DNA from 3 places in the Burkholderia sp. F1 genome. Region 3 is predicted to be linked to each of the others. Evidence: predicted binding sites of a transcription regulator. Region 3 holds the regulator's gene; each other region holds the start of a gene.
The links. Region 3 encodes LexA, which represses DNA repair genes until DNA is damaged. Its sites were predicted from a motif close to ACTGTATNNNNATACAGT; they were not measured.

Region 1 (7,054 bases), 1.6 Mb from region 3:
GATGTGGCCCGGCATGATGCCGATCTTCAGCTCGTCCGGCGTGATCGTGCCCGGGCAGTTCGGCCCGAGCAGCAGCGTCTTGCGGCCTTCGCGGCGCATGCGGTCCTTCACTTCGATCATGTCGCGGACGGGGATGCCTTCCGTGATGCAGATCGCGAGATCCAGATCGGCTTCGACCGCTTCCCAGATCGCAGCCGCTGCGCCTGCCGGCGGAACGTAGATGACCGACACGGTCGCGCCGGTTTCTTCCTTCGCTTCCTTGACGCTTGCGTAGATCGGAATGCCTTCGAAATCTTCGCCGGCCTTCTTCGGGTTCACGCCCGCGACGAATGCTTCGCGGCCGTTTGCATATTCACGGCAGGCGCGCGTGTGGAACTGACCGGTCTTGCCGGTAATGCCCTGCGTGATGACCTTCGTGTCCTTGTTGATCAGAATCGACATGTATTTTGACCTCTGTTCGATTGGCGTCGCGTGCAAGCCGCGCCGCCATGCGTGTTCAATAGCGCGCTTACTTGCCTTCGGCAGCCGCGACGACCTTCTGCGCAGCTTCTTCCATGCTGTCCGCCGAGATGATCGGCAGGCCCGAATCGGCCAGCATCTTCTTGCCGAGGTCCTCGTTCGTGCCCTTCATGCGCACGACGAGCGGCACGTTCAGGTTCACGGCCTTCGAACCGGCGATCACGCCTTCCGCGATCACGTCGCAGCGCATGATGCCGCCGAAGATGTTCACGAGGATCGCCTTCAGGTCCGGGTTCTTCAGCATCAGCTTGAACGCTTCGGTGACCTTCTCGGTCGTCGCGCCACCGCCGACGTCCAGGAAGTTCGCCGGCTCGCCGCCGAACAGCTTGATCGTGTCCATCGTCGCCATCGCGAGGCCTGCGCCGTTCACGAGACAGCCGATGTTGCCGTCGAGCGAGATGTATGCGAGGTCGAACTTCGACGCTTCGATTTCAGCCGGATCTTCTTCGTCCAGGTCGCGGTACGCGACGATTTCCGGGTGGCGGAACAGCGCGTTCGAGTCGAAGTTGAACTTCGCGTCGAGTGCGATGACCTTGCCGTCGCCGGAGACGTTCAGCGGGTTGATTTCAGCCAGCGACGCGTCGGTTTCCCAGAATGCCTTGTACAGGCCTTGCAGGATCGCACGCGCTTGCGGAATCGAACCAGCCGGCACGCCGATCTTCGCGGCGAGGTCGTCGGCCTGGGCGTCGAGCAGGCCGGTCGACGGCTCGACGATGACCTTGTGGATCAGTTCCGGGTGCTTTTCGGCAACTTCTTCGATGTCCATGCCGCCTTCGCTCGAACCCATCAGAACGATCTTTTGCGACACGCGATCAACGACGAGGCTGACATACAGTTCCTGCTTGATGTCGGCGCCTTCTTCGATCATCAGACGGTTGACTTTCTGGCCTTCCGGACCGGTCTGGTGCGTGACGAGCTGCATGCCGAGGATCTGGTTCGCGTATTCGCGAACCTGCTCGATCGACTTCGCCACCTTCACGCCGCCGCCCTTGCCACGGCCACCCGCGTGAATCTGAGCCTTCACGACCCAAACCGGGCCGCCGAGCTCTTCCGCCACCTTGACGGCTTCGTCAACCGAGAACGCCGGCTTGCCGCGCGGTACCGCGACTCCGAATTTCCGCAGGATTTCCTTACCCTGGTACTCGTGAATCTTCATGCGTGATTCCCTTCAGTCTGAGAGTTGGATGAAAAGTCGTTCAGGACGCTTCTTCGAATGATTTCCGTTCATTCCTTCGTGCTACCCGAGTCCGGCCGACTCGCGCCATACCAGCGCGGGTAGTACTGCTGCACCACCTCGCCGTCGAACCGGAGCGCGCGGCAGCGGCCCAACTGGAACGGCGGTTCGGCGGGCGCGCCGTCATGCTCCGGCCCCTCGCCGCCCTCCTCCCGCACGTTCCACACGTCGCCGGCGAACGCCTGGATCGCCGCCGTCGGCAGCACGGCGCACAGCTCGGTGAGATGGGAACAGCCCGCGACGCCGGACAGAAGTCGGGTCGCATCGCGGCGGAAGTGGCGGAAGAGATTGAGCCCGATGAGGGCCCGGTAGGCGGGGTTGGCGGATTGGCAGTGTCCGGGATACGGCACCCATTCCGACGACGCTTCGGCGTCGACGACATTGAGGTCACGATCGATGGTCACGCGCAGCCAGAGTTCATGAATCGGCAGGCCGTCCGGCCGGATGCCCGACGCAAGCGCGACGTCGCGCGGCTTGTGATCGGTCAGGCAGGCTTCGATGTCCCACAAGCCGTCGCCGCGCTCGTAGGCTTCCGCTCGGATTGCGCGTCGATGTCGCAACTGACGGGGCACGGGCTCGGATAGCGGCATGCTGGAGGTTGAGGCCGAAGAGGAAAACCTGTGGATTTTACCATATCGGGTATTTGAGACAGGCTGACGTGACGGCGGGTATTCCCGCCTGTCAGGAAGTGGTTGCAATGCAGCAAAATCGCGTGCCGCGCGCGGCTTCGGCGGTCAGTCGTCGCCGAACATTTCGTCGCCGCACTTCAGCAACTTCACGATGGTCGCGCTCGAGAAGCCACGCGCCGCCAGGAAGCGCGCCTGCTTCGCGCGCTCGGCAGGCGTTTGCGGCAGTGCACCGAATTTCTTGCGCCAGACCGCCTGCGCGCGTGCCCATTCCGTCTCCCGAAGCTGCGCGCTCACCTCCTCGACGAGGGTGTCGCCGACCGCATGACGCTTCAGCTCGTTGACGATCCGCGCCGCGCCGACCCGCGACGCGCGGCGATGCACGAGGCTCTCGGCGAAACGCGCGTCGGACAGCCAGCCTTCCTGCTCCAGCGCATCCAGCACCGGCTCGACGGATTCGTCGTCGCCCACATAAGGCGCGAGCTTGCGCGCCAGTTCGGCGCGGCTGTACTCACGCCGGGACAGGTAGCCGAGCGCGCGGCCCTTCAGCGACCGAACGGGTTTCGACGACGAAGACTTGCGTGCCGACGCGCCGCCCTCCGCCTCGGCCGCGGCGCCGGCCGACCGGCGCGTGCGGCGCGGGTTCTGGCTCGTGCGGGTATAGACGTCTTCCGAGGCCGCGGCGGATGCGCCGGACGCGCTCTCGCGCGGGAAGCCGACGCCGGACACGCGGCGGCGCGCCCGGTCATGCGCATCGAACGATTCGTCGTGTTCGAACGGATCGTCCGGCGCGGTCACCTCAAATGCAACGAGGGCATCGTCGGATGCCCTCGTCGCGGTGCGGTTCGCGGCATGGCTGGCTGAAGCGCCCGCGGACCGCCGGCTGGCGCCCGGGGACGCGGCGCGCCGCTCGGAGTCGCCCGGCGCGCCGCGCGCGTCGTACTCCTCCGGCTCGCCCGTTCCGCCCCGGCGCCTGACCATCACTCTTCTTCGTCCATCGCCTCGGCTTCGTTGCCTGCGCCATCGGGCATCGCAGCGACGCCGAGCGATTCGCGAATGCGGTTCTCGATCTCGCGCGCGATTTCCGGATTCTCGCGCAGGAATTCACGCGCGTTGTCCTTGCCCTGACCGATCTTCTCGCCGTTGTAGCTGTACCAGGCACCCGCCTTGTCGACGATCTTCGCCTGCACGCCGAGGTCGATGATCTCGCCCTGACGCGAGATGCCCTCGCCATACAGGATGTCGAAAATCGCTTCGCGGAACGGCGGCGACACCTTGTTCTTCACGACCTTCACGCGGGTTTCGTTGCCGATCACCTCGTCGTTCTTCTTGATCGAGCCGATCCGGCGGATGTCGAGACGCACCGACGCATAGAACTTGAGCGCGTTGCCGCCCGTCGTGGTTTCCGGGTTGCCGAACATCACGCCGATCTTCATCCGGATCTGGTTGATGAAGATCACGAGGCAGTTCGTGCGCTTGATCGTGCCCGTCAGCTTGCGCAGCGCCTGCGACATCAGGCGGGCTTGCAGGCCCGGCAGCGAATCGCCCATCTCGCCTTCGATTTCGGCCTTCGGCACGAGCGCCGCGACCGAGTCGATGACGATCATGTCGATCGAGCCCGAGCGCACCAGCGCGTCGGTGATTTCGAGCGCCTGCTCGCCGGTGTCCGGCTGCGAGATCAGCAGTTCGGGCACGTTGACGCCGAGCTTCGACGCGTACTGGACGTCGAGCGCGTGCTCGGCGTCGATGAACGCCGCGGTGCCGCCGAGCTTCTGCAACTCCGCGATCACCTGCAGCGTGAGCGTGGTCTTGCCGGACGATTCCGGACCATAGATTTCGACCACCCGGCCGCGCGGCAGGCCGCCGACGCCGAGCGCGATGTCGAGGCCCAGCGAGCCCGTGGACACGACCTGGATGTCCTCGGTGGCTTCGCCGTCGCCCATGCGCATGATCGACCCTTTGCCGAACTGCTTCTCGATCTGCGCGAGCGCGGCGGCCAGCGCCTTGCTCTTCTCGGCAGTCAGCCCGGAGCCTTTCTTGCTATCTTCCATGAATCGTCCTTTGCTATGATGAGCAGCGTCTGATTGAGGTGCGCCGGACGAGCCGCTGCGCACGAATGCAGACACTGTATAAAAAAACAGTGTTTTATGCAAGCCCGCAATTGGGCCGCGCAACACACGAACCACTTCGGAGACAGCCGCGCCGGCATGATCGCCCTGCCGGCCACCGGTCACGCACATGCGAATTCTCATCGCCGAAGATGACAGCATACTCGCGGACGGCCTCACCCGGTCACTCCGCCAATCGGGCTATGCCGTCGACCATGTGAAGAACGGCGTCGAGGCCGACACGGCCCTGTCGATGCAGACGTTCGACCTGCTGATCCTCGATCTCGGCCTGCCGAAGCTGTCCGGGCTCGACGTCCTGAAGCGCCTGCGCGCACGCAATTCCAACCTCCCCGTGCTGATCCTGACCGCCGCCGACAGCGTCGACGAGCGCGTGAAGGGCCTCGACCTCGGCGCCGACGACTACATGGCCAAGCCGTTCGCGCTCAACGAGCTCGAGGCGCGCGTGCGCGCGCTCACCCGGCGCGGCGCGGGCGGCGGCCCGACCGTCGTGCGGCACGGCTCGCTCGCGTTCGACCAGGTCGGCCGCATCGCGTACGCGAACGACCGCGTGCTCGACCTGTCCGCGCGCGAGCTCGGCCTGCTCGAAGTGCTGCTGCAGCGGATCGGCCGCCTCGTGTCGAAGGAGCAGCTCGTCGACCATCTGTGCGAATGGGGCGAGGAAGTCAGCAACAACGCGATCGAGGTCTACGTGCACCGGCTGCGCAAGAAGATCGAGCCGAGCGGCGTGCGAATCGCCACCGTGCGCGGGCTCGGCTACTGCCTCGAGAAAGTCGCCGCCCCCCCTCCGTCCGACGCGGCGGAGCCCCGCCCCGCGTCAGCCGGCACGCCGCTGCGCTGACGGTCGGCCGTCGCCGCGATGGCCACGCCGGCCCGCTTCCGCCCCCCGACCGGCGAGCCCGCTTCCGCCGCCGACGCCGCGCGCGACGCACGCTACGAGAACCCGTTCGCGCCGCCCGACGAAACCGACGCGCCCGAAGCCGCGCGGCCGCGCTCGCTGTTCGGCGAGATCCTCGACTGGATGCTCGCGCCGCTGCTGCTGCTGTGGCCGATGAGCATCGCCGTCACGTACCTCGTCGCGAAGACGATCGCGAACGGGCCGTTCGACCGCGCGCTCGAGACCAACGCGTACGTGCTCGCGCGGCAGATCCACCCCGTCAACGGCGTCGCCGAGCTGACGCTGCCGCAGGCGACCCGCGACTTCCTGCGCGCGGACAACGTCGACAGCGTCTATTTCCAGGTGCTCGGCACGCGCGGCGAGCTGGTCGCGGGCGAAGCGGACCTGCCGCTGCCGCGCGACGAGGACCGCCCGCCGCCGGGCGTCGTCGCGTTCCGCGACGACCTGCTGCGCGGCAACGACGTCCGCGTCGCGTATACGACAGTCGCGCTGCCGCAGCCGAGCGGCCCGCAGCCGGTGCTCGTGCAGGTCGGCGAGACGCTCGACAAGCGCAACGCGCTCGCGAACGACATCATCAAGGGCGTGATCCTGCCGCAGTTCGTGATCCTGCCGCTCGCGATCCTGCTCGTCTGGTTCGGGCTGTCGCGCGGGCTCGCGCCGCTCACCGCGCTGCAGGCCCACATCCGCGCGCGGCGTCCGGACGACCTGTCGCCCGTCGAGGCGCAGCGCGCGCCGCCCGAGATCGAGCCGCTCGTCACGTCGTTCAACGACCTGCTCGCGCGCCTCGAACAGAGCATGGCGCTGCAGAAGCGCTTCATCGCCGACGCCGCGCACCAGATGAAGACGCCGCTCGCCGGGCTGCGCACGCAGGCCGAATTCGCGCTGCGCCACGAGGTGTCCGCGGACGTGCAGCGCTCGCTCGAGCAGATCGCGACGAGTTCCGAGCAGGCCGCGCGGCTCGTCACGCAGCTGCTCGCGCTCGCGCGTGCCGAGAACCGCGCGAGCGGGCTGATGTTCGAGCCCGTCGAGATCGCAACGCTCGCGCGGCGCGCGGTGCGCGACTGGGTGCAGGCTGCGCTCGCGAAGCGGATGGACCTCGGCTACGAAGGCCCGGACGACGACGTGCCGCTCGACGTCGACGGCAATCCGCTGATGCTGCGCGAGATGCTCGGCAACCTGATCGACAACGCGATCCGCTATACGCCGGAAGGCGGCCGCATCACCGTGCGGGTGCGCGAGGATCGCGCCGCGCGGCTCGCGCACCTGGAAGTCGAGGACACGGGCCCCGGCATCCCGGCCGCCGAACGCGAGCGCGTGCTCGAGCGCTTCTACCGGATCCTCGGCCGCGAAGGCGACGGCAGCGGCCTCGGGCTCGCGATCGTGCGCGAGATCGTCGCGCAGCACGGCGGCACGCTGACGCTCGACGATCACGTCTACCAGGCGATGCCGCGTCTCGCGGGCACGCTCGTGCGCGTGACGCTCCCCTTGCACGACCCGGCCCCGGAATAACCCTGACGTGCGCCGCAGCATCCTGCCGCAACGCCGCTGATTGCGCGAATTTGCGCGCCGTTTTCGAAACGAACGCTGCACGAAGACCGTCGTTCGCCGCGGGTTAACGTGGAATCGTTTTGCGCCGGCGAGTCAGTGCGCC
Region 2 (7,054 bases), on a different replicon from region 3:
CGATGGCTGCCGTGAGCGGTGTGTACACAGCCATGTGGAACGTGTATCTCAACGACGAATTGCAATACACATCGGTCGCGCCCTTCATGGACCTGAACGACCAGGCGTTCGACAATTGGGATTTCAGTCATATCGACCCGACCGGCGCCGAAAAAGGCGGCGGCGGAAGTCTCTACACGGCGGGAGACCTTGCTGCCGCGATGTCCGTCAATCCCTACCTGAGGGTGTTTTCGGCAAACGGGTATTACGACTCGGTGACGCCGTTCTTCCAGACCCTGATCACCTTCCAGAGCATGCCGCTTGCCAGCGCGCAGATCGACAGCAACCTGACGGTCCGCAATTATCCGTCGGGCCACATGATCTACCTCGACAATGCATCGAGAACCGCGATGAAGGCCGATCTTGCGTCGTTCTATGGGGACGCGGAAACGCATGCCACGGCAACGAGGGCAGCGGGTCTGCCCGCGAGGGCGGCAATCGACGGGGGGGCGCGATATCGCAGGCGTTCGACCCGCACGCCGTACTGAGCCCATGACAAAAGCCGCGCGCGGACGCTCGACTGCAGCGCCCGCCGCGGCGGCTTGCGTGCCGCGCCGGATCGCTCGACGCGCGACGTTGCCGGACGCCGCGATGCGTTCCCGCGCGTGGCGCGGGCCGGCCGACGCCGTCGCGTCAGCCCTGATCGTGCGGTTTCGAAGGCGTGTGCGGCGCGCGCTTTTCACGTTCGCCGGACGGCTTCGACGGGTCGATGCGGGAAGCGCCGCCGATCGCGGGCGGGTCGCTGGCGGGAAACGTTTCTTCGAGCCCTTCGTCGATGCGTTCTTCCGTCTTGTCTGCGGGCGGCTTGCGCTGCGACGCGAGCAGGCGGGACAGGCCGGCGGCCGTCAGTACGGTGGTGCGGCTGCCGGTGGGATGGACGATCATGGTCGAACCTCCTTCGGTCGATGGACGAATATTCGCAGGCATCATGCCGAGCCTTCGTCGCGGCGACGACGCCCAGCCGCGCGGATCGAGACGAAGGCCCCCACACAAAGTCTACGTTACCGGGCGGACCTCTGCGGCGGCGGATGAAAGCCGCGCGGAAAAACCTGCGCCGAGGTGCGGGCAGCGCATCGGCACTTCACGAATTCAGCGTACACTGCATTTCATGCATGCCGCCTGCGGCTTGCCGGTACGGCAAGCGGTGCGCGGCGTTCCCCGGTTTTCATGCAGCCGTCAGATACCGCCTATGGTCATCGCTCGCCTGTTGCTGTCGCCCGGCGCACGCCGGTTCCTTTCCGGCGTGTCGACGGTCGCGGCGCTCATGGCGGCCGGCCCGCAGGTCGCACGCGCGCAGACGCCGTCGCCGCTCGGCGAGTGGCAGTTCTCGGCCGGCGTGCCGCTGATGAAGCTGTTCGAGCCGAACCCGCCGGACTGGCAAGTCAGTGTCGGCGCCGGGATGACGCTGGAGCCGCGCTACGCGGGCGCCGATCGCTATCACGTACTCGGCGGGCCGAACGTCGACGTGCGCTATCGCGACCTGTTCTTCCTGTCGACCGGCGAGGGCATCGGCGCGAACGTGCTGCGCGGCCCCAACTGGCGTGTCAGCCTGTCGGTGGGCTACGACCTCGGGCGCCGCAGCGCGGACGACCTCGACCACCTGAGCGGCTTCGACAACATCAACCCGGCGCCGGTGCTCAAGTTGTCGGCCGATTACGTGATCTCGAAGGACTTTCCGCTCGTGCTGCGCGCGGACGTGCGGCGCAGCGTCGGCGGCTCGAACGGCTGGGTCGGCGACCTGTCCGCGTACATGCCGATGCCCGGCAGCAACGAGCACTTCTTCTGGTTCGCCGGGCCGACCGTGTCGTTTGCCGACGCGCGCTACATGAACAGCTGGTTCGGCGTCAGCGATGCGGCCGCGGCGCGTTCCGGGCTGCCGCGCTATTCGTCGGGGGCGGGGATCCGGTCGGTCGGCGCGGGCGTGACGATGGTCTGGTTCGTGAACAAGCACTGGTTCCTGACGATGGACGGCGCGCTCGAGCAGCTCGTCGGGCGCGCGGCGCGCAGCCCGGTCACGCAGCAGACGACGAACGGCGTGCTCGATCTGTCGGTCAATTACCAGTTCTGAGCCCCTGAGCGGATCCGCGCCGGGTTGTTTCGTGCACGGAGCATCGGATCGTCGATAATCTCGCGAAACAACAATCGGAGGGCCGGATGGCCGGACGGATTTTTCGCCAGATTGGCATCGGCATGGCCTGCGTGGCGGTGGTCGCGGGCGGCGCTTCGCGAGCGCATGCCTACACGTTGAGGGCATGCGACGAACGGTGGTATGCGCCCACGCAGGAGCACGCGTTCGACGGCACGCGCGAGGCCTTTACCGAGACCGAGCGCAAGGCAAAGATCGGCGCATGCGGGGTCCATCACGCGAAAGTGCTGAGATGGTATGCGCACGACAGGGAAGCGTTCGCGACGATCGACGGCAAGGGCTATTTCATCCGGCGGAGCAGCTCGGGCAGCGGTCCGAGCTGCCAGCCGACTCACGCAGGCCCCGTCATCGATCTGCGGTGCGGCCTGCCGGACGCATTGCGCCCCCACACGCAGCGCGACACTGTCGAGTATTACCGGTTGACGGATGGCGAACTGCGGCTGATCGACCTGGAGCCCGATGCGAATGCCGGCTCCCCGATCTATGCGACCGACGGCAAGTGGGTCTATTACCTGAACTCAAGTTCAGTTTCGCCGGTGGTTCGCATTGCGGGCGCCGATGCCGCCACCTTCCGGCGCTTCACGCCCGAAGGGGCCGAGTCGGTAGCGGAGTCGGACGTGTGGGCGCGCGACAAGAACAACGTCTACTACTACGGCGATCGCGTCGACGGCATGTCGCCGGACGCACCGGTGACGATGTTCGGCAACGGGCGCTGGACACGGGCGTTCGCGATCAACCAGGGCAAGGTCTTCCTGGCCGATTACCGCGAGATCCGCCTGCTGCCCGGGATGGAGCCGACGTTGCGCTACGTGTCTCCGTACTTCATCAGCGACGGCAAGGCCATCTACACGCGCTTCGGGAAGCGGATCGACGGACTCGCGGCGGATGGGTTCGAGGTCGTAATGCCGGGTTGCCCGGTGCCCGGGCACCCGAAACTGAACTGCGTGGCCTATGTCGACAAGCCCGGCGTCCACATGCCGATCAGCGGCGGAATCGGCGTACAGGACGGCGCGATCGCCTTTCCCGATGACTATTCGACCCGCATCTATCTCCGGAGCGGGCTGCGCGCGGACCGCGTCACATACTTCTTCACACCCGACGAGCGATTCGACTCATGGGTCGCGTTGATGATTTTCGACGGGCGGCTGTATTCGCTGAGCGGGCTGAAGGATGACGGACGGGACGCGGACGAACAGACGAAGCGGCGATTCGCGGATGGCGTGGCGCTGCGCGGGGCGTTGCGCAGCGTCGGAGAGCATTCGATTGCCGACGACGAAGGCATGATCGACGTGCGGACCCTGAAACGCAGCCCGCTGAATACTTCCAGCCAGTGATGCACGGTAGCGTACGACGGGCGACTGCGTTGCTTCGTCGTCACGACCCGCGGCCAAACGCTTCGCGCAGCTTCTGCTTCGCGCGTTCGAGCGTGTCGCGGCGGTCTTGCGGCAGATGCGCGCCCGCCCGGTTGATGTAGAAATTGAGCATCGACATCGCGGACTGGTACGGCGTGCCCTTGCGGCGCGTGCTGCGCTCCGCCGCGCGTTTCAGCGCCTGCGCGATGTCCTCGGGATCGTCGTGCGAGAACGTGCCCGGTTCGAGATCGAGCGCGTCGCTGCGTTCGGTCACGTGTTGCGACCAGCGCTCCGCGGCTTGCGGCGCGGTGGTGTCGCGGGAAGGCGGGCGGCGGGTAGTCATGGCGAACGCTCCTTCGGCGCGGCGCGCCGATGTGCGCCGGACGATCCGCATGCTTCGCGGTCGCGCTGGCCGAGGCACGAGGACCGTCGTGCGATGTGACGCTTTCGATTGTGCGCGCGTCCGAGGGGACGTCGCAACCGCACATCGCCCGCCGCCGGCTTCACATTTGCTATGATTCCGACCTGTACAAACGTACAGTGACCGATCTCCGTGACCCCATCTTCGCCGCCTCCGCCGGCGTTTTACTACCTGACCAATTTCGAACGTGCGCTTGCCTGGCTCGGCGAGCGCTACGACGACGTGTTCGACGACAGCGAACGGGCATTCCTGCAGGCATTCCCGTCGCTGCCGCAGGCGTCGCGCGCGCTGCTCGTGCGGATGCTGATGCGCAACGGTCCGGATTTCCGCGCGAGCAAGCTCGCCTACGACGAGATCGGCTGTCCGCGCGCGTCGGCCGCGCCGCTCGTTGCGGCGGGCTGGGTCGATCCGGCGCCGGCGCTGACGCTCGATGAGATTTTTGCGTTGTGCACCAAGGCGGAATTGCTGCGGATGTTTCCGCCGCTCGGCGCCCATGCGGGCGAGCGCAAGAGCGAATGGCTCGACCGGCTGCGGCTCGCGCACGACTTGGCCCAGCCGTTCGACGCATGGTTTTCGGCCGGCCAACCGCAGGGCGCTCCTCCGCCGAACGGCGACTGCGTGCTGCGAGTGACGGTCGGCGCACTGTGCGACCGGCTGCGGCTGATGTTCTTCGGCAATCTCCATCAGGACTGGAGCGAATTCGTGCTCGCCGATCTCGGCGTGTTCCAGTACGAAAGCGTGCCGTTTGCGCCGTCGTCGCGCGCGTTCCAGCGTCGCGGCGACGTCGACGCGTATCTCGCGCTGCACGCGTGCCGCGATGCGCTCGACGCGTGGCCCGACGACGCGCCGCTCGAAGCGCTCGCCGACGCAATCGGCATGGTCGCGTGCGGGCAGCCGTGGCTCGAGACGCGCCGCGCGAAGCTGCTGTTCGCGGTGGGTCAGACCGGCGAACGCCGCGGCGCCTGGCCGCTCGCGCTCGACGCGTATGCGCGCAGCGCGTGGCCCGGCAGCCGCCACCGGCGAATCCGCGTGCTCGAGCGCAGCGGGCACGACGACGACGCGCTCGCGCTGGCCCTCGACGCGCGCGCCGCATTCGAGAGCGACGAGGAGCGCCAGCGCGTCGAACGGATGCTGCCGCGCCTGCAGCGCCGTGCCGGCCGCACGGTCGAGCGCGCGCCCGCCGCGCCGGACGTGCCGCGCGACACGCTGGTGCTGGCGCGCCCCGACGCGTTCGTCAGCGTCGAATACGCGGTGCGCGACCATCTCGCGCAGCCCGACGCGCCGGTCCATTACGTCGAGAACACGCTGATCAACTCGCTGTTCGGCCTGCTGTGCTGGGAGCCCGTGTTCGCCGCCGTGCCGGGCGCGTTCTTCCACCCGTTCCAGCGCGGGCCGGCCGACCTGCATGCGCCCGATTTCGCCGCGCGCCGCGCGGACGCGTTCGCCGCGTGCTTCGCGCAGCTCGATTCCGGCGCGTACCGCGAGACGATCCGCCGCCATTTCGCGACGAAGCTGGGCCTGCAGTCGCCGTTCGTGTTCTGGGGCGTGCTGAGCCCGGAATTGCTCGACGAAGCGCTGGCGTGCCTGCCGCCCGCGCATCTGCGGCTCTGGTTCGCGCGCCTGCTCGCCGACATCCGCAGCAACCGCTCGGGGCTGCCTGATCTCGTCCGTTTCTGGCCCGCCGAACGGCGCTACGAGCTGATCGAGGTGAAGGGGCCCGGCGACCGCCTGCAGGACAACCAGACGCGCTGGCTCGGCTACTGCATCGGCCACGGGATGCCGGTGCGCGTCGTCGACGTCGAATGGGCGGGCGACGTCGTCGTGCCCGCCGTCGCCGCGGGGCACTGCGCATGAGCTACGTCGTCGCGGTGCGGGCAATGTGCGAGTTCACCGCGCGGCGCGGCGATCTCGACCTGCGCTTCACGCCCGCGCCGACCGCGCTCGAAGGCATCGCGGGGCACGGCGCGGTGACGTCGCGCCGCGGCGCCCGCTACGAGACCGAGATTCCACTGTCGGGCACGTGGGGGACGCTGACCGTGCGCGGCCGCGCGGATGGCTACGATCCGGCGGCGAACCGCCTCGAGGAAATCAAGACTTACCGCGGCAACCTCGACGCGATGCCCGCCAATCATCGCGCGCTGCACTGGGCGCAGGCGAAGGTGTACGCGCACCTGCTGTGCGACGCGCGCGAACTGCCGGAGATCACGGTCGCGCTCGTGTATTTCGACATCGTGTCCGAGCGCGAGACCGTGCTGAGCGAGACGCTGGCGGCCGACGCGCTCGCGGCGTTCTTCGCCGAGCAGTGCGCGTGCTTCGTCGGCTGGGCCGAACGCGAAACCGCGCACCGTGCCGCGCGCGACGCGGCGCTGCGCGCGCTGCAGTTTCCGCACGAGCGGTTCCGCAGCGGGCAGCGCGAGCTGGCGGTCGCTGTCTATCGCGCGGCGCGCGACGAACGCTGCCTGATCGCGCAGGCGCCGACCGGCATCGGCAAGACGCTCGGCACGGTGTTTCCGCTGCTGAAGGCGTGCGGCGAGGATCAGCTCGACCGCGTGTTCTTCCTGACCGCGAAGACGCCGGGCCGCGCGCTCGCGCTCGACGCGGCCACGACGCTCGGCGCCGGCACGCCGGCGCTGCCGCTGCGCGTGCTGGAGCTCGTCGCGCGCGACAAGGCGTGCGAGCACCCGGACAACGCGTGCCACGGCGAATCGTGCCCGCTCGCGCGCGGCTTCTACGACCGGCTCGCCGCCGCGCGCGACACGGCGATCGGCAACGGGCTGCTCGACCGCGACACGGTGCGCGCGGCCGCGCTCGCGCACGACGTCTGTCCGTACTACCTCGTGCAGGAACTGGCGCGCTGGTCGGACATGGTGGTCGGCGACTACAACTACTACTACGACGGCAGCGCGATGCTGCACGTGCTTGCGCAGCAGAACCAGTGGCGGATCGGCGTGCTCGTCGACGAAGCGCACAACCTGCTCGACCGCGCGCGCAAGATGTACAGCGGATCGCTCGACCCGTTCGCGTTCGCGGCCGCGCGCGACGCAGCGCCGGCCGCGCTGCGCAAGGCGTTCGAGCGGCTCGGCCGCGCCTGGGGCG
Region 3 (7,054 bases):
CGACGAGCTTGCCGCCATAGCGTTTTTCGACGTTCTGGAAATCGATCGGTGCGACGGACATGGGCAATGTTGTCGTTGGATGCAGCGTGGCGGACACGTCCGGCGACCGTGCGCGCCGACGCCGGGGCGCGAACCGATGCGCCGGTGGACGGTCACACCGGCATGACGGCAAAACGCGATGCCGGCGCGCAGCCTGCGTGTGACGCGAACGGGCGGCCCGATCGGGCCATTCTAGTGCATTGCCTGCACGTCTTCAGGGCGTGCGCGCACGACGCGGTGCCGGCGCTTGCCGATCATGCACTGCATCATCGCGTATCGGCCGCACGGGGCGAATCAGCGTTTTCCATCCCTTGCGTCCCGGATTGCGGCGCACCATGATGAATGCGTAGGGTTCGTTGTCTCGAATGGGAGGGCTCATGGCTAGCTACAACAAGATTTTGCTGTGTTATGACGGCACGCTCGAGGGACGCAAGGCATTGCGTTGCGGCGCCAATCTCGCGCTGGACCTGAAGGCCGAGACGCACTTGCTGTCCGTCGTCGACATGCGTTCGAGCATTGCGCAAAGCGCCGGATTGTTGACCGATGTCGCGTGTGGCCGCTTCGAGGAAACGGCGCGCGAAATCCTGCAGGAAGGCGTGGACTGGCTGCGCGAACGCGGATTGCAGGCGGAAGGGCATTTCGCGTTTGGCTACCCGATCGACGAGATCGCCAACCTCGCCGCGGAACTGAAGGTGGACCTGATCGTGGTCGGGCACCGCTGCCGCAGCGGGTTGTCGAGATGGTGGATGGGTTCGGGCAATACGCAACTGCTCGATCGCGTGAACTGCAGCATCCTGGTTGCGTGCTCGTCCGCCGAAGAGCAGAAGGCCGAAATCGCTCGAGAACGCGACGCGGCGGCGACCGCCGCCAGATGACTGCCTAACAGTTTTATCGTCTGACCGGCGCCGGCTCGTGCTGTGCGCCGGCCGTCCGCCGGCCGCGCGCGGCGCCGGTACGCTGCCGGTTCAGCCGTGCAGGTCGATCGCGGACAGCTTCCACGAAAACAGCCCGACGCGGTGAAGTATCGCCGCGTAGCGCGTCCCATCCGCGCTGCGCTGGTACGTCACGACGAATTCGTCGACGCTCCGGTAGCCGGCGCTCGTTTGCTGCTGCCTCGGCGCGCTGGCCTGCGACGAAGTGGTTGATGCCGGTGCGGCCGGCGCGGCCGGCGCGCTGCCGGCGGCCGCGTTCGGCCCATTCGTCGATGCGGCGCTGCCAGCCGAATCGGCCGGCGGCTGTGCCGGCCACTCGGGCGGCCGCTCGCCCGGATTGCCCCGTGGCGGCAATCCGCTCATCAGCGCCGCGACGCCTTCCGGGGTCGCGTAGGCGTCAACCAGTGGCCCGATCAATGCTGAACCGATCAACGCGCCGATCACGGCGAACGGGTTGTTCTGCCGTTTGGCGTCGATCCGGCGCATCAACTCGTCGGTGACCTGCTGCTTCAGGCTGATGCGCAGCGACGGGAAATCCACGTACTCGCTGACCGCCTGCGCATCGCGCGCATCGATCGCCGACTTCAGGCGGCCGAGTGCGACGTAGGGTGACGCATACGCATAGCCGATCGCCGCGATGACGACGGCGGCCAGCACGACGATCAACAGGGGTTTGAGCCGCCTGGGGCGGCCCGGTGCATGACTCACGATGCCTCCGGTGCGGGAATGTTCCGCAATCAGAGACTGCCTTGCGCGATCGAACGTTCCTCGGCGATGCAGTGATCGATCATCCGGCACACCGCCTCGATCGTCCCGACCATGATCAGGCGCGACGAACCATGGTAGACCCGCACCGGCGCGCGGCGCGCCGGTTCCGCGTGATTCAGGCCGGCGTTCAGCGATACCCGCGCGAACGCAGGCAGCGCCGACGGCAGCAACGACGCTTGCCGTTCGACTGCTTCTTCTTGACCGGTGGGCGCCGCGACGGTCAGCGGCACGCACGGCGTGCGGCCGCGCAGGTGACGCAGGCGACCGAATTGGCGGAAAGGCAGCAGGCGGGCAAGGCGTTCCATGGTGTTCTCCTGAGCGAGACGGATTGTCAGAATTCGCCCGAGCGAATCAGCCCGACGGCGATGCCTTCCAGCGCGAATTCCGCGCTGCCGGCCTTGACGAAGATGTTTTCGTAATCAGGGTTCTCCGCGATCAGCTCGAGGCCGCCGGGCCGGCGCTTCAGGCGCTTGACGGTGACGTCGTCGCCCAGACGCGCGACGATGATCTGGCCGTCCTTCGCTTCCGTGCGCTTCTGCACGGCGAGCAGGTCGCCGTCGAGGATGCCGGCGTCGCGCATCGACAGGCCGCGAACCTTCAGCAGGTAGTCCGGCTTGCTGGAGAACAGCGCGGGATCGCACGCGAAATGCTGCGAGATGTGCTCCTGCGCGAGGATCGGGCTACCTGCCGCGACCCGGCCGACGAGCGGCAGCGACAGCTGCATCAGGGCCGCGTGCGGCAGCGTGAACTGGTGCGGCGCGTCGTCGCCGCCGAGCAGGCGGATGCCGCGCGACGCACCGGCCGCCAGCTCGATCACGCCTTTGCGCGCCAGTGCGCGCAGGTGCTCCTCGGCCGCATTCGGCGAACTGAAGCCCAGTTCGGCCGCGATCTCGGCACGGGTGGGCGGGAAGCCGGAGCGCTCGATCGCGCGGCGGATCAAGTCGAACACTTGCTGCTGGCGGGCGGTGAGTTTGGTCATGGCTTAACTGTATGGATAGACAGTGAGCTGTATTTTTATACAGTACTCCGGGAATTTCAAGTGTTACGTGAGGTTCGTCGCGATCGCGTCGATTCCGGCGTGATCCGGCGACGTCCGGACGCCGGTTCGTCCGCGGCAACCGACGATTCCGTCTGCGTTAGCACTTTTTAGTATTAAAAAATAAGGAACGATTATTTTTAATCATGTAACCCGTTCGATAGACTGGCTCGCATCTCGCAATACCGACAACATGACCGACAACACGGGAGAAGCACGGATGGTGAAGCGCAATACGGGACTGGCGAGCGGGGCGCGCCGCTTGATCGCAACCTTCGCGCTGGGCGCGGCCGCGGCGCTGGGCGTCGTCGCGCAGGCGCACGCCGACGCGACTTTCCTGAACGTGTCGTACGACCCGACGCGCGAGCTGTATCAGGACTTCAACCAGGCGTTCGGCAAGGAATGGAAGGCGAAGACGGGCGAGACCGTCAACTTCAAGCAGTCGCACGGCGGCTCGGGCGCGCAGGCGCGCTCGGTGCTCGACGGGCTGCAGGCGGACGTCGTGACGCTCGCGCTCGCGTACGACATCGACGCGCTCGCGAACAAGGGGCTCGTCAACAAGGACTGGCAGAAGCGCTTGCCCGACAACGCGTCGCCGTACACGTCGACGATCGTGTTCCTGGTGCGCAAGGGCAATCCGAAGGGCATCAGGGACTGGGACGACCTGACGAAGCCGGGCGTGTCGATCGTCACGCCGAACCCGAAGACCTCGGGCGGCGCGCGCTGGAACTATCTCGCCGCATGGGCGTATGCGGTGCACAAGCCGGGCGGCAACGAGCAGACCGCGAAGGATTTCGTCACGAAGCTCTACAAGAACGCGGGCGTGCTCGACTCAGGCGCGCGAGGAGCGACGACGAGCTTCGTGCAGCGCGGCATCGGCGACGTGCTGATCGCGTGGGAGAACGAGGCGTTCCTGTCGATCAAGGAATTCGGCACCGACAAGTTCGAGATCGTCGTGCCGTCGGTGAGCATCCTGGCCGAGCCGCCGGTCGCGATCGTCGACAAGGTGGTCGACAAGAAGGGCTCGCGCAAGCTCGCCGAGGCGTACCTGAACTACCTGTACAGCCCGCAGGGCCAGGAGATCGCGGCGCGCAACTACTACCGGCCGCGCTCGAAGGACGTGCCGGCGGCGCTGACGAAGCAGTTCCCGAAATTGAAGCTGTACACGGTCGACGACACGTTCGGCGGCTGGACGAATGCGCAGAAGACGCATTTCGCAGACGGCGGCGTGTTCGATTCGATCTACAAGCCGCAGTGACGACATAACGACAGCGGCGCGCGACAGCAGCGCGCCGCACCCCGGCGTTCGCGCCGGACCCATGTGATTCGACCCAGCAAGAGCATCCGATGACGACGTACACCTTTCGCAAGCCGAGCGCGCTGCCCGGTTTCGGCGTGACGCTCGGCATCACGGTGGCCTATTTGAGCCTCGTGGTGCTGATTCCGCTCGCCGCCACGTTCCTGAAGACCGCGACGCTTTCGTGGGACCAGTTCGTCGCGGCCGTCGCGTCGCCGCGCGTGCTCGCGTCGTACCGGCTGACGTTCTCGGCGGCGCTGGGCGGCGCGCTGATCAACGCGGTGTTCGGCTTCCTCGTCGCGTGGGTGCTCGTGCGCTACACGTTCCCGTTCAAGCGCGTCGTCGATGCGATCGTCGACCTGCCGTTCGCGCTGCCGACGTCGGTCGCCGGCATTTCGCTCGCCGCCGTCTACGCGACCAACGGCTGGGTCGGCCAGTATCTCGCGCCGTTCGGCGTCAAGATCGCGTTCACGCCGCTCGGCGTGCTGGTCGCGCTGACCTTCATCGGGCTGCCGTTCGTCGTGCGCACCGTGCAGCCGGTGCTCGAGGATTTCGAGCGCGAGCAGGAGGAGGCCGCCGCGTGCCTGGGCGCGTCGCGCTGGCTGACGTTCCGCCGCGTCGTGCTGCCGGCCGTGCTGCCGGCGCTGCTGACCGGTTTCGCGCTCGCGTTCGCGCGCGCGCTCGGCGAATACGGCTCGGTGATCTTCATCGCCGGCAACGTGCCGATGAAGTCCGAGATCACGTCGCTCTTGATCATCACGAAGCTCGAGCAGTACGACTACGCGGGCGCGACCGCGCTCGCGGTCGTGATGCTCGTCGTGTCGTTCGTGATGCTGCTGCTGATCAACACGCTGCAGTGGTATCTGCAGCGCCGCACGAGCCGCGCCGCATCGTCCGGCCGCGCCGCGAGCGGTACCGCGACCGCAGCCACCGCCACCGCAGGAGGCCAACGATGAGCCAGGAGGCCGCCGCCGTGCTGAGCACTCCGTCCGCCGCCGCGCAGGCGCGCGCCGCGAAGCGGCTCGACCCGGTCAGCGAGCCGCGCGCCGTGCGCTGGCTGCTCACGGGCATCGCGCTCGCGTTCCTCGCGTTCTTCCTCGTCGTGCCGCTCGCGGCCGTGTTCTTCGAGGCGCTGAGAAAGGGCGTCGGCTTCTACCTCGAGTCGCTCGCCGATCCGGACGCGTGGTCGGCGATCAAGCTGACGCTGACCGTCGCCGTGATCGCCGTGCCGCTCAACCTCGTGTTCGGCGTGTGCGCGTCGTGGGCGATCGCGAAGTTCGAATTCCGCGGCAAGGCGCTGCTGACGACGCTGATCGACCTGCCGTTCTCGGTGTCGCCGGTGATCTCGGGCCTGATCTACGTGCTGCTGTTCGGCGCGCAGGGCTGGCTCGGGCCGTGGCTGCAGGCGCACGACGTGCAGATCATCTTCGCGGTGCCGGGCATCGTGCTCGCGACGATCTTCGTCACGTTCCCGTTCGTCGCGCGCGAGCTGATCCCGCTGATGCAGGCGCAGGGCAGCGACGAGGAGGAGGCCGCGCGCGTGCTCGGCGCGTCGGGCTGGCAGATCTTCCGCCGCGTGACGCTGCCGAACGTGAAGTGGGGCCTGCTGTACGGCGTGATCCTGTGCAACGCGCGCGCGATGGGCGAGTTCGGCGCGGTATCGGTGGTGTCGGGCCACATCCGTGGCGTGACCGACACGATGCCGCTGCACGTCGAGATCCTGTACAACGAGTACAACTTCGCGGCCGCGTTCGCGGTGGCGTCGGTGCTCGCGCTGCTCGCGCTCGTCACGCTCGCGCTGAAGCTGCTCGCGGAGCGCCATCTCGCGGCCGATCTGGCCGGCGCGCGCGACGCCGCTCCCGCGCATGCCGGCCCCGCCGTCACTTCGTCGAATTCGTAAAGAGGCAACCAGAATGGGCATCACCGTCAGTCATCTGCACAAGCGCTTCGGCGATTTCACGGCGCTCGACAACGTATCGCTCGACTTTCCGGCGGGCGAGCTGGTCGCGCTGCTCGGGCCGTCGGGCTGCGGCAAGACCACGCTGCTGCGCGTGATCGCGGGCCTCGAGCACGCGGACGCGGGGCAGGTCGTGCTGCAGGGCCAGGACGTCGCGTCGGTCGGCGCGCGCGAGCGCCAGGTCGGCTTCGTGTTCCAGCACTACGCGCTGTTCCGCCACATGACCGTGTTCGAGAACGTCGCGTTCGGGCTGCGCGTGAAGCCGCGCCGCGAGCGGCCGTCGGAGGCCGTGATCCGCGACAAGGTGCACGAGCTGCTGAAGCTCGTGCAGCTCGACTGGCTCGCGCAGCGCTATCCGTCGGAGCTGTCGGGCGGCCAGCGGCAGCGCATCGCGCTCGCCCGTGCGCTCGCGGTCGAGCCGAAGGTGCTGCTGCTCGACGAGCCGTTCGGCGCGCTCGACGCGAAAGTCCGCAAGGAGCTGCGCGGCTGGCTGCGCCGCCTGCACGACGACCTGCACATCTCGACGATCTTCGTCACGCACGACCAGGAGGAGGCACTGGAAGTCGCGGATCGCATCGTCGTGCTGAACCACGGGCGCGTCGAGCAGGTCGGCAGCCCGCAGGACGTCTACGATCATCCGCAGAGCGCCTTCGTCTACGAATTCCTCGGCGCGGCGAACCGGCTGCCGGGCACGGTCGCCAATCGCGGCTTCGTCGCCGAGGGCGCCGCCGCGCCGATCGAGGTCGATGCCGATTTCGCCGGGCCGGCGCATGCATACGTGCGCCCGCACGACCTCCTGCTGCGGCCGGCCGGGGACCAGCGGGACGGCATCGCGGTGGACGTGCGCCGCGTCGTGCCGCTCGGCGGCTCGGTGCGCGTCGAGCTGGAGGCGCGCGCGGGCGGCGCGCTCGAGGCGGAACTCGATCGCGACGCGTGGCAGGCGCTTGCGCTGCGGGTGGGCGACGGCGCGACGGCCGTGCCGCGCGCGGTGCGCGTGTTTCCGGCGCGCTGACGCGCGCGCCGTG

Region 1: recA (recombinase RecA) is a predicted target of LexA. The motif match lies at 4,504-4,521, and genes of this name have one in related genera.
Region 2: ACFIMZ_RS27250 (VRR-NUC domain-containing protein) is a predicted target of LexA. The motif match lies at 4,062-4,079, and genes of this name have one in related genera.

What each region holds. Positions count from the first base shown of each region.
Region 1 covers NZ_CP172421.1:3,423,228-3,430,281, forward strand. Annotated here, with positions in the region: gene sucD (succinate--CoA ligase subunit alpha) at 1-441, opposite strand, end outside; gene sucC (ADP-forming succinate--CoA ligase subunit beta) at 509-1,675, opposite strand; gene ACFIMZ_RS16150 (DUF2889 domain-containing protein) at 1,744-2,343, opposite strand; gene recX (recombination regulator RecX) at 2,488-3,360, opposite strand; gene recA (recombinase RecA) at 3,360-4,430, opposite strand; gene ACFIMZ_RS16165 (response regulator) at 4,618-5,346, shown strand; gene ACFIMZ_RS16170 (sensor histidine kinase N-terminal domain-containing protein) at 5,365-6,912, shown strand.
Region 2 covers NZ_CP172422.1:1,846,606-1,853,659, reverse strand. Annotated here, with positions in the region: gene ACFIMZ_RS27275 (S10 family peptidase) at 1-527, shown strand, start outside; gene ACFIMZ_RS27270 (hypothetical protein) at 673-924, opposite strand; gene ACFIMZ_RS27265 (MipA/OmpV family protein) at 1,229-2,107, shown strand; gene ACFIMZ_RS27260 (DKNYY domain-containing protein) at 2,194-3,519, shown strand; gene ACFIMZ_RS27255 (DUF3175 domain-containing protein) at 3,560-3,880, opposite strand; gene ACFIMZ_RS27250 (VRR-NUC domain-containing protein) at 4,091-5,812, shown strand; gene ACFIMZ_RS27245 (ATP-dependent DNA helicase) at 5,809-7,054, shown strand, end outside.
Region 3 covers NZ_CP172421.1:1,780,824-1,787,877, forward strand. Annotated here, with positions in the region: gene nodI (nodulation factor ABC transporter ATP-binding protein NodI) at 1-61, opposite strand, end outside; gene ACFIMZ_RS08590 (hypothetical protein) at 67-378, shown strand; gene ACFIMZ_RS08595 (universal stress protein) at 417-914, shown strand; gene ACFIMZ_RS08600 (DUF2939 domain-containing protein) at 1,005-1,679, opposite strand; gene ACFIMZ_RS08605 (hypothetical protein) at 1,709-2,044, opposite strand; gene lexA (transcriptional repressor LexA) at 2,071-2,718, opposite strand; gene ACFIMZ_RS08615 (sulfate ABC transporter substrate-binding protein) at 2,996-4,033, shown strand; gene cysT (sulfate ABC transporter permease subunit CysT) at 4,123-5,028, shown strand; gene cysW (sulfate ABC transporter permease subunit CysW) at 5,025-5,972, shown strand; gene ACFIMZ_RS08630 (sulfate/molybdate ABC transporter ATP-binding protein) at 5,986-7,041, shown strand.